Linked DNA regions of Piscinibacter gummiphilus. The protein of the gene in region 2 interacts with the protein of the main gene of each other region in a pairwise test. Links are inferred from orthologs where the notes say so. Each region holds a gene or a part of one and is shown on either strand. Other genes may lie near its edges.

Evidence for each region. Proteins that work in one complex are often made in the same cells at the same time.
Region 1: the proteins of grpE (region 2) and groL interact in binary tests that used the Escherichia coli proteins (3 or more experiments, as listed by UniProt). The link is inferred for Piscinibacter gummiphilus from one-to-one orthologs.

Annotation. Positions count from the first base shown.
Region 1 is NZ_CP015118.1:5,500,583-5,506,087, forward strand. The notes cover bases 1-2,997. They hold groL (chaperonin GroEL), read left to right. Parts: upstream 1-672; coding sequence 673-2,322; downstream 2,323-2,997. Other genes in these bases: groES (co-chaperone GroES), read left to right, coding at 349-639; A4W93_RS25140 (DUF1631 family protein), read left to right, coding at 2,462-2,997. Also shown: more of A4W93_RS25140, read left to right, coding at 2,998-4,579; A4W93_RS25145 (alpha/beta fold hydrolase), read right to left, coding at 4,590-5,492; yihA (ribosome biogenesis GTP-binding protein YihA/YsxC), read right to left, coding at 5,489-5,505.
Region 2 is NZ_CP015118.1:3,007,317-3,010,145, forward strand. It holds grpE (nucleotide exchange factor GrpE), read right to left. Parts: upstream 1,750-2,829; coding sequence 1,252-1,749; downstream 1-1,251. Other genes in the region: dnaK (molecular chaperone DnaK), read right to left, coding at 1-1,143; A4W93_RS13465 (RNA-binding S4 domain-containing protein), read right to left, coding at 1,905-2,324; hemH (ferrochelatase), read right to left, coding at 2,327-2,829. UniProt on the Escherichia coli protein: Participates actively in the response to hyperosmotic and heat shock by preventing the aggregation of stress-denatured proteins, in association with DnaK and GrpE. It is the nucleotide exchange factor for DnaK and may function as a thermosensor.

The DNA of each region.
Region 1 (5,505 bases), 2.5 Mb from region 2 along the record:
AGGACTTGGTGAGAACCGCCAACTGCCCACGCGCAGGGGCCGTGAGTTCCATTGTTAGTGAGAAAAATTCCAAACTCACTGAGAACCGACAGAGGGTCCCGCTGCAAACCCAGCACTTGAACCCACCCCATCCGGCCCAACTTCAGCAAGCTCTGGCCCGAAGCCAGCAGCCCGGGTCTTGCCAGCCGACCTCGGCTCCCTATAATCCGCTCTGCTAGCACTCGACCCGGTCGAGTGCCAACAGTGGTCCGAACCCCATCGATGCGGACTGCTGGAGATTCGTCAGTGATCGCCAACTAGCGATTTCTGCCCCGCAGAAGTTCGATACCGAGTCATCAAGGAGATGCTATGAAACTTCGTCCGTTGCACGACCGCGTGGTCGTCAAGCGCCTGGAACAAGAAACCAAGACCGCTTCCGGCATCGTGATCCCCGACGCCGCCGCTGAAAAGCCGGACCAGGGTGAAGTCATCGCCATCGGCACCGGCAAGCGCAACGACAAGGGCGAATTCGTCGCCCTGAGCGTCAAGGTCGGTGACCGCGTGCTGTTCGGCAAGTACAGCGGCCAGACCGTCAAGGTCGACGGCGACGAGCTGCTCGTGATGCGCGAAGAAGACCTCTTCGCCGTCGTCGAGAAGTAATCCCCCGCCCCCACAGAATTCGGAGAAATCAACATGGCAGCAAAAGACGTTGTCTTCGGCGGCGAAGCCCGCGCACGCATGGTCGAGGGCGTGAACATCCTCGCCAACGCCGTCAAGGTGACCCTGGGCCCGAAGGGCCGCAACGTGGTGCTCGAGCGTTCGTTCGGCGCCCCCACCGTCACGAAGGACGGTGTGTCGGTCGCGAAGGAAGTCGAGCTCAAGGACAAGCTCCAGAACATGGGCGCCCAGATGGTCAAGGAAGTCGCTTCCAAGACCAGCGACAACGCCGGTGACGGCACCACGACCGCCACGGTGCTGGCTCAAGCCATCGTCCGCGAAGGCATGAAGTACGTGGCCGCCGGCATGAACCCGATGGACCTGAAGCGCGGCATCGACAAGGCCGTCACGGCCCTGGTCGCCGAGCTGAAGAAGGCCTCGAAGGCCACCACCACGTCGAAGGAAATCGCTCAAGTCGGCTCGATCTCGGCCAACAGCGATGAATCCATCGGCAAGATCATCGCCGACGCGATGGACAAGGTGGGCAAGGAAGGCGTGATCACCGTCGAAGACGGCAAGTCGCTCGACAGCGAACTCGACGTCGTCGAAGGCATGCAGTTCGATCGCGGCTACCTGTCGCCGTACTTCATCAACAACCCGGAAAAGCAATCGGCGCTGCTGGACAACCCGTTTGTCCTGCTCTTCGACAAGAAGATCAGCAACATCCGTGACCTGCTGCCGGTGCTGGAGCAAGTGGCCAAGGCCGGCCGTCCGCTGCTGATCATCGCTGAAGAAGTCGAAGGCGAAGCGCTGGCGACCCTGGTGGTCAACACGATCCGCGGCATCCTGAAGGTTGTCGCCGTCAAGGCCCCTGGCTTCGGCGACCGCCGCAAGGCCATGCTCGAAGACATCGCCATCCTGACGGGCGGCAAGGTCATCGCCGAAGAAGTCGGCCTGACCCTCGAGAAGGTCACGCTGGCCGACCTCGGCCAGGCCAAGCGCGTCGAAGTGGGCAAGGAAAACACCACGATCATCGACGGTGCCGGCGCTGCTGCCGACATCGAAGCCCGCGTCAAGCAAGTGCGCGTGCAGATCGAGGAAGCCACGAGCGACTACGACCGTGAGAAGCTGCAAGAGCGCGTGGCCAAGCTGGCCGGCGGTGTTGCCGTGATCAAGGTCGGCGCTGCCACCGAAGTCGAAATGAAGGAAAAGAAGGCCCGCGTCGAAGACGCCCTGCACGCCACGCGTGCGGCGGTGGAAGAAGGCATCGTGGCCGGTGGTGGCGTGGCCCTGCTGCGCGCCAAGCAATCGGCTGGCGCCATCAAGGGTGACAACCCCGACCAGGAAGCCGGCATCAAGCTGGTCCTGCGCGCCATCGAAGCACCGCTGCGCGAGATCGTCGCCAACGCCGGTGGCGAAGCCAGCGTGGTCGTCAATGCCGTCCTGGGCGGCAAGGGCAACTACGGCTTCAACGCCGCCAACGACACGTACGGCGACATGATCGAAATGGGCATCCTGGATCCCACGAAGGTCACCCGCACGGCCCTGCAGAACGCGGCTTCGGTCGCTTCGCTGATGCTGACCACGGAAGCCATGGTCGCCGAGTCCCCGAAGGACGACGCTCCGGCCGCCGGCGGCATGGGCGGTGGCATGGGTGGCATGGGCGGCATGGGCATGGACATGTGATGTCCCGGCCGGACCCCTCCGGTCCGGCCAGTTGCCTCGCGCACATCGAAAAGGGCTGCTTCGGCAGCCCTTTTTTACGGGCCGAACACGGCGCATTTCGTCACCAACGCCTTTTTGCCACCGCCGCATAATGGCGTCGATGGCGACCGTAGTCCCCCCCCTGCTCCAATCCTTCGTCGACGCCGAACTCGGCCAGTCGGCCGACCTGATCGCCCGCACGCTCGCGACCATCCAGAGCCAGCTGCGCCAATCCGGCGACGGCATGCTGGCCGCAGCCGAGCGCCAGCACCACTTCGACCTCGCCCAGGCCCTGGCCCAGCACCAGGTCACGTTCCAGCGCCGCTTCGTCGACGCACTGCGCGATGCGGTCGTCGCGGAACTGAACCCCACGGACGACACCGCCAGCGGCATGTCCCTGGCCTCCAGCGGGCTGGGCGGCCTGCACCTGATGGACGAGACGCGGGTCGAGTCCGAGATCGGGCTCTCGCGCGCCATCCAGGAGATCGACACCGCCGCCGAATGGGAGCTGCGCGAACTGCAGACGTTCACGTCCACGCTGCGCGGCCAGGAACACGTCACCGCCGAGTCGAACCCGATGCGCCCCCGCGTCTACGCGAAGGCGCTGGCGGAGGCCTCGGAGGCCCTGCCCGTCCTGCCGGTGCAGCAGGCGCTGCTGCTGCGCCTGTCGGCCACGGCCATCGCCCCGCTGCTGAAGAAGGCCTGGGCCGCGGCCTCGTCGAGGCTGGAGCGCAAGGGGGTCACGCCCAGCATCTACCGCACCGTCGTGTTCGCCCCCGGCGTGGGCGTCAAGGCCCCGCCCGAGGTCAACGTGACCCAGCCCGGCGCGCTCGAAGCCCTTCGCCGCACGATGCCCGAAGGCCCGGCCACCACGGCGGCGCCCGGTGAACTCGACAACGCGCTGTCGCGGGTCGAGGCACTGCTGAGCCGCATGCCCACGGTGTCCGGCACCACGGCGCCGGCGCCGAAGCTGCTGGAGCACCGCGCATCGCTGCTGGCCAACACCGGCGCGTCGGTCGAGCGCCAGATCATCGAGCTGATCGCCCGCCTGTTCGAGGTGATCGTGTCCGACCCCGGGCTGAACCCCGTGCTGCGCTCGCAGCTGGGCCGGCTGCAGGTGCCGGCGCTGCGCATCGCGCTGAACGACCCCGACATGCTCGACCGCCACGAGCACCCGGTGTGGGTGTTCATGGCCCGCATCGTGAACGCCGCGTCCAGCTACCCGAACCCGGGCGACCCCCGCCTCGTGTCGCTGCTCGGGTGCACCGACAGCCTGATCGGCGACCTCACCGCCCGCCCGCGCCAGGACGCCGAGCAGTACGTGCGCGCGCTGTCCCAGCTCGACGCCTTCCTCGACGACCAGTTGCACCAGCAGCAGGACGCCGCCCGCTCGGCCATCGAGACGCTGCTGCGCGCGGAGCAGTCCGACCAGCTGCAACAGCAGATCTCGGCGCGCCTGTCGGAGCAGCTCGCGCCGGTGCGCACCACCCCGGTCATCCGCCGCTTCATCACGGGCGCCTGGGCCAAGGTGCTCGCCACGTCGATGCTGCAGCACGGCGACACGTCCGACATCACCTCCGGCTACGTGAAGGTGCTCGACGAACTCGTCTGGAGCCTCCAGCCGCCCGACCAGCCCCAGAGCCGCCAGCGGCTGCTGGCCGTGCTGCCCGGCATGCTGCAGAAGCTGCGCGCCGGCATGGCCGCCATCGACCTGCCCGCCGCCGAACGCCAGGCCGTGCTCGACGACCTCGTCACCGTGCACACCGAGGCGCTGCGCCCCGGCCCGCGTGCGGGTGCCACGCCGGAAGCGGCGCTGACGCCGGAAGAAATCGTGCGCCGCCTGCGCGAGGAAGTGACGGCACCGGATGACGACGGCCCGGGCTTCGGCGACTCGCTGATCGACCTGGCCTCCATGGACACGGTGCCCGCGGCGCTGATGACCGAGACCTCGCCGGTCTCCAAGGAAGACCCGGCCGACTGGGTGACCCAGGTGTCGCCAGGCACGCGCCAGCGCATCTTCCTGAACGGCCGCTGGACGCAGGCCCAGCTGCTGTGGCGCAGCCCGCGCGGCACGTACTTCGTCTACGCCGGCGAGGCGGCGGGCCGCACGCACTCCGTCACCCAGCGTGCGCTGGAGCGGCTGCGCAAGGCCGACCTCGTCGAGGACATCAGCGCGAACGCGCTGGTGCAGCGCGCCGTCGACGCCCTGTTGCGCCGCATCGACACGCCGGGCGCCTGAGCGCCGCCGGTCAGCGCGCCAGCGCCGTCTCGATCTCGGCCGCGATGCGGCCGGGCATCTCGTGCACGATCCAGTGGGTGGCGCCCGGGATGCGCACCACGGTGAGGTCGGGCACGAAGGCCTCGAGCCCGTCGAGCAGCGACGGCGGCAGCGCGCGGTCGGCCTCGCCCCACACCACGTGCACCGGCACCCGGATCGTCACGGCCTCGGGCGGGAACACCACGCTGCGCACTGCCGAGTCGGGCCCGGTGGGGGGGCGCAGCGGCGACGCCCGGTAGTAGTTCACCGGTCCTGTCAGCCCGACCGACCACACGGCGCGGTACTGCGCACGGACCTCGTCGGTGAGCCAGCCACCGCCCGGGTGGTCCGGGTCGGTGGCCCCGCTGCGGTCGAACAGGTGCCACAGCATCGCGAAATCGTCGGCGGCGAGCCGGTCTTCCGAACCCGGCTCGTTGAAGTCGTTCATGTAGGCGCTGGCCGCCTGCTGCACGGGGTTGCCCAGCAACTCACGCAGGAACACCGCGGGGTGCGGCGAATTGACGATGAACAGGCGCTCGACGAGGGCCGGGAACGCGGCGGTGAAGGTCCAGGCGACCGCACCACCCCAGTCGTGCGCGACCAGTGCGGCGAGCCGGCCTCCGAAGGCCCCGACGAGGGCCCGGATGTCGCCGATCAGGTGCTTGGCCCGGTAAGGCTCCACGCCGGCCGGGGTCGACGAGCGCTCGTAGCCCCGCAGATTCGGCGCCACGCAGCGGTAGCGGCCGGCGAAGTGTTCCAGCAGCGGGTCCCAGACGAACGCCGCCTCGGGGAAACCGTGCAGGAACATCAGCACCGGTGCGTCCTCCGGGCCGGTCACCCGGCAGCTGAGGGTGATGCCGTGGGGCAACGTGATGTCCTGGACGGTGATGGTCATGGCGTCGGGGTTT
Region 2 (2,829 bases):
CTGGCCCTGGATGGCCGCGCCCACGGCGACGGCTTCGTCCGGGTTGACGTCCTTGCGCGGCTCCTTGCCGAAGAACTCCTTGACCTTCTCCTGGACCTTGGGCATGCGGCTCATGCCACCGACGAGGATCACGTCGTCGATGTCGGCGGCCGAGATGCCGGCGTCCTTGATGGCCGTGCGGCACGGGGCGATGGTGCGCTCGATGAGCTCGTCCACCAGCGACTCGAGCTTCGCGCGGGTCAGCTTGATGTTCAGGTGCTTCGGACCGGAGGCGTCGGCCGTCACGTACGGCAGGTTGATGTCGGTCTGCGCGCTGTTCGACAGCTCGATCTTGGCCTTCTCGGCGGCTTCCTTCAGGCGCTGCAGGGCCAGCACGTCCTTGCTCAGGTCGACGCCCTGTTCCTTCTTGAACTCGGCGATGATGTAGTCGATCACGCGCTGGTCGAAGTCTTCGCCGCCCAGGAACGTGTCGCCGTTGGTGGACAGCACTTCGAATTGCTTCTCGCCGTCGACGTCGGCGATCTCGATGATGGACACGTCGAACGTGCCGCCGCCGAGGTCGTACACGGCGATCTTGCGGTCGCCCTTCTCGTTCTTGTCGAGGCCGAACGCCAGCGCCGCGGCGGTGGGTTCGTTGATGATGCGCTTGACGTCGAGGCCGGCGATGCGGCCCGCGTCCTTCGTGGCCTGGCGCTGGGCGTCGTTGAAGTACGCCGGCACCGTGATCACGGCTTCGGTCACGGCTTCCCCGAGGTAGTCCTCGGCGGTCTTCTTCATCTTGCGCAGCACTTCGGCGCTGACCTGCGGCGGGGCGAGCTTCTGGCCGCGCACTTCCACCCAGGCGTCGCCGTTGTCGGCGGCGGCGATGGTGTAGGGCATCAGGTCGATGTCCTTCTGCACTTCCTTCTCGGTGAACTTGCGGCCGATGAGGCGCTTCACCGCGTACAGCGTGTTCTTCGGGTTCGTGACGGCCTGGCGCTTGGCCGAGGCGCCGACGAGGATCTCGCCGTCTTCCTGGTACGCGATGATCGACGGCGTGGTGCGGGTACCTTCACTGTTCTCGATCACACGCGTGGTGTTGCCTTCCATGATCGCCACGCACGAGTTGGTGGTGCCGAGGTCGATGCCGATGATTTTTCCCATTTTTTCGCTCCTGCTAACTTTGAAATCTGATGAGTCCGAGGTGTGGATAACCCGGCTGTTTTCAAGGGGCCGTGCTTGTGGACGACCGCCTTTCCCTACGTTCTTGACTTACTTGGGTGCGGACACCGTGACCAGGGCCGGGCGCAGCACGCGGTCGGCGATCAGGTAGCCCTTCTGCAGCACGGTGACCACGGTGTTGGCGTCCTGCTCGGCGGGGACCACGCTGATGGCCTGGTGCTGGTGCGGATCGAACTTGGTGCCGGCGGGCGGGGCGATCTCGAGCACCTTGTTGCGTTCGAGCGCGGCCGACAGCTGGCGCAGCGTGGCGTGCACGCCTTCGAGCAGCTGCTCCGGCGTGGCGGCCTGGATCGCGATGGCGGCCTCGAGGCTGTCCTTCACGGGCAGCAGGCTGTCGGCGAACCCTTCGACCGCGAACTTGCGGGCCTTGGCGACCTCTTCCTCGGCGCGGCGGCGGATGTTTTCACCCTCGGCCTTGGCGCGCAGGTAGGCGTCGGACATTTCGGCCAGGCGGGTTTCCGCGTCGGGCACGGCCGACTCGACCGTCGCCTCGGGCGCGGGAGTGGCGCCAACGTCTTGATTTTCCATGGGATTTTCGGGATTCTGCATGTGGAGACCTCTACGACTCGTCCGCATCTGGGACCGGCCCGAGCGGTTTCAAGAGGGGAATGTGGGAATTTTTTCGGTGCCTTGCGGACCGGCCGGGAAGGGCGTATTCGCGCGCGCCACCCTCGAGGCAAACGCTATTCCTTGCTGGCGCTCCAGCGGTTCCAGTCCGCCAACTGGCGGCGGTCGCGTTTGGTGGGACGCCCCTGTTCGATGGACAGCGAGGGTTCCGGTGCCTCCCGCTGCCGCTGGGCCGCCTGTTCGCGCCGGACCACGCTCTCGGGCGTTTCCTCGTAGAGCGCCTGGGCGACGGGGGCGGGCCCGCGCTGGTGGCTCAGGCCCTTGACGACGATGGTGCGCACGACCGGGCCCTGCCGCACGTCGATGCGGTCGCCCAGGCGCACCTCGCGCGACGGCTTGGCATCCAGGTCGTTGACCTGGACCCGGCCCTTGCCGATCTCTTCCGTGGCCAGGCTGCGCGTCTTGTAGAAACGGGCGGCCCACAGCCACTTGTCGAGGCGGACGCCGGCGGAGGCCTTCGGGTCGGGGTGGCTCATGGTCAGGCGCGGGTGTCCCGGTCGGCTGCGCGCGGCAGGCGCTGCAGCGGGGTTTCGGGCGCGGGGGCGGGGCGGGTGTCCCAGCCCTGCAGGTGGCGCTCGGCCAGGGCCGTCAGTGCGCGCACCCAGTCGGTCCGGTCGTTCAGGCAGGGGATGTACCCGAACGTGGTGCCCCCGGCGTGCAGGAAGGCCTCGCGGGCCTCCTGGTTGATCTCCTCGAGGGTCTCGAGGTTGTCGCTGGTGAAGCCCGGGCACACCACGTCGACCCGGCGCACGCCCTGGCGCGCGAGGTTCGCGAGCGTGGGTTCGGTGTAGGGCTGCAGCCACTCGGCGCGGCCGAGGCGGCTCTGGAAGGTCACCACGTAGTCGTTCGCCGAGATGCCCAGGCGTTCGGCCAGCAGGTGGGCGGTGCGCAGGCACTCGCCGTGGTACGGGTCGCCGAGCGTGATGCTGCGCTTCGGGATGCCGTGGAAGCTCATGACGAGCTTCTCCGGGCGCCCCTCGG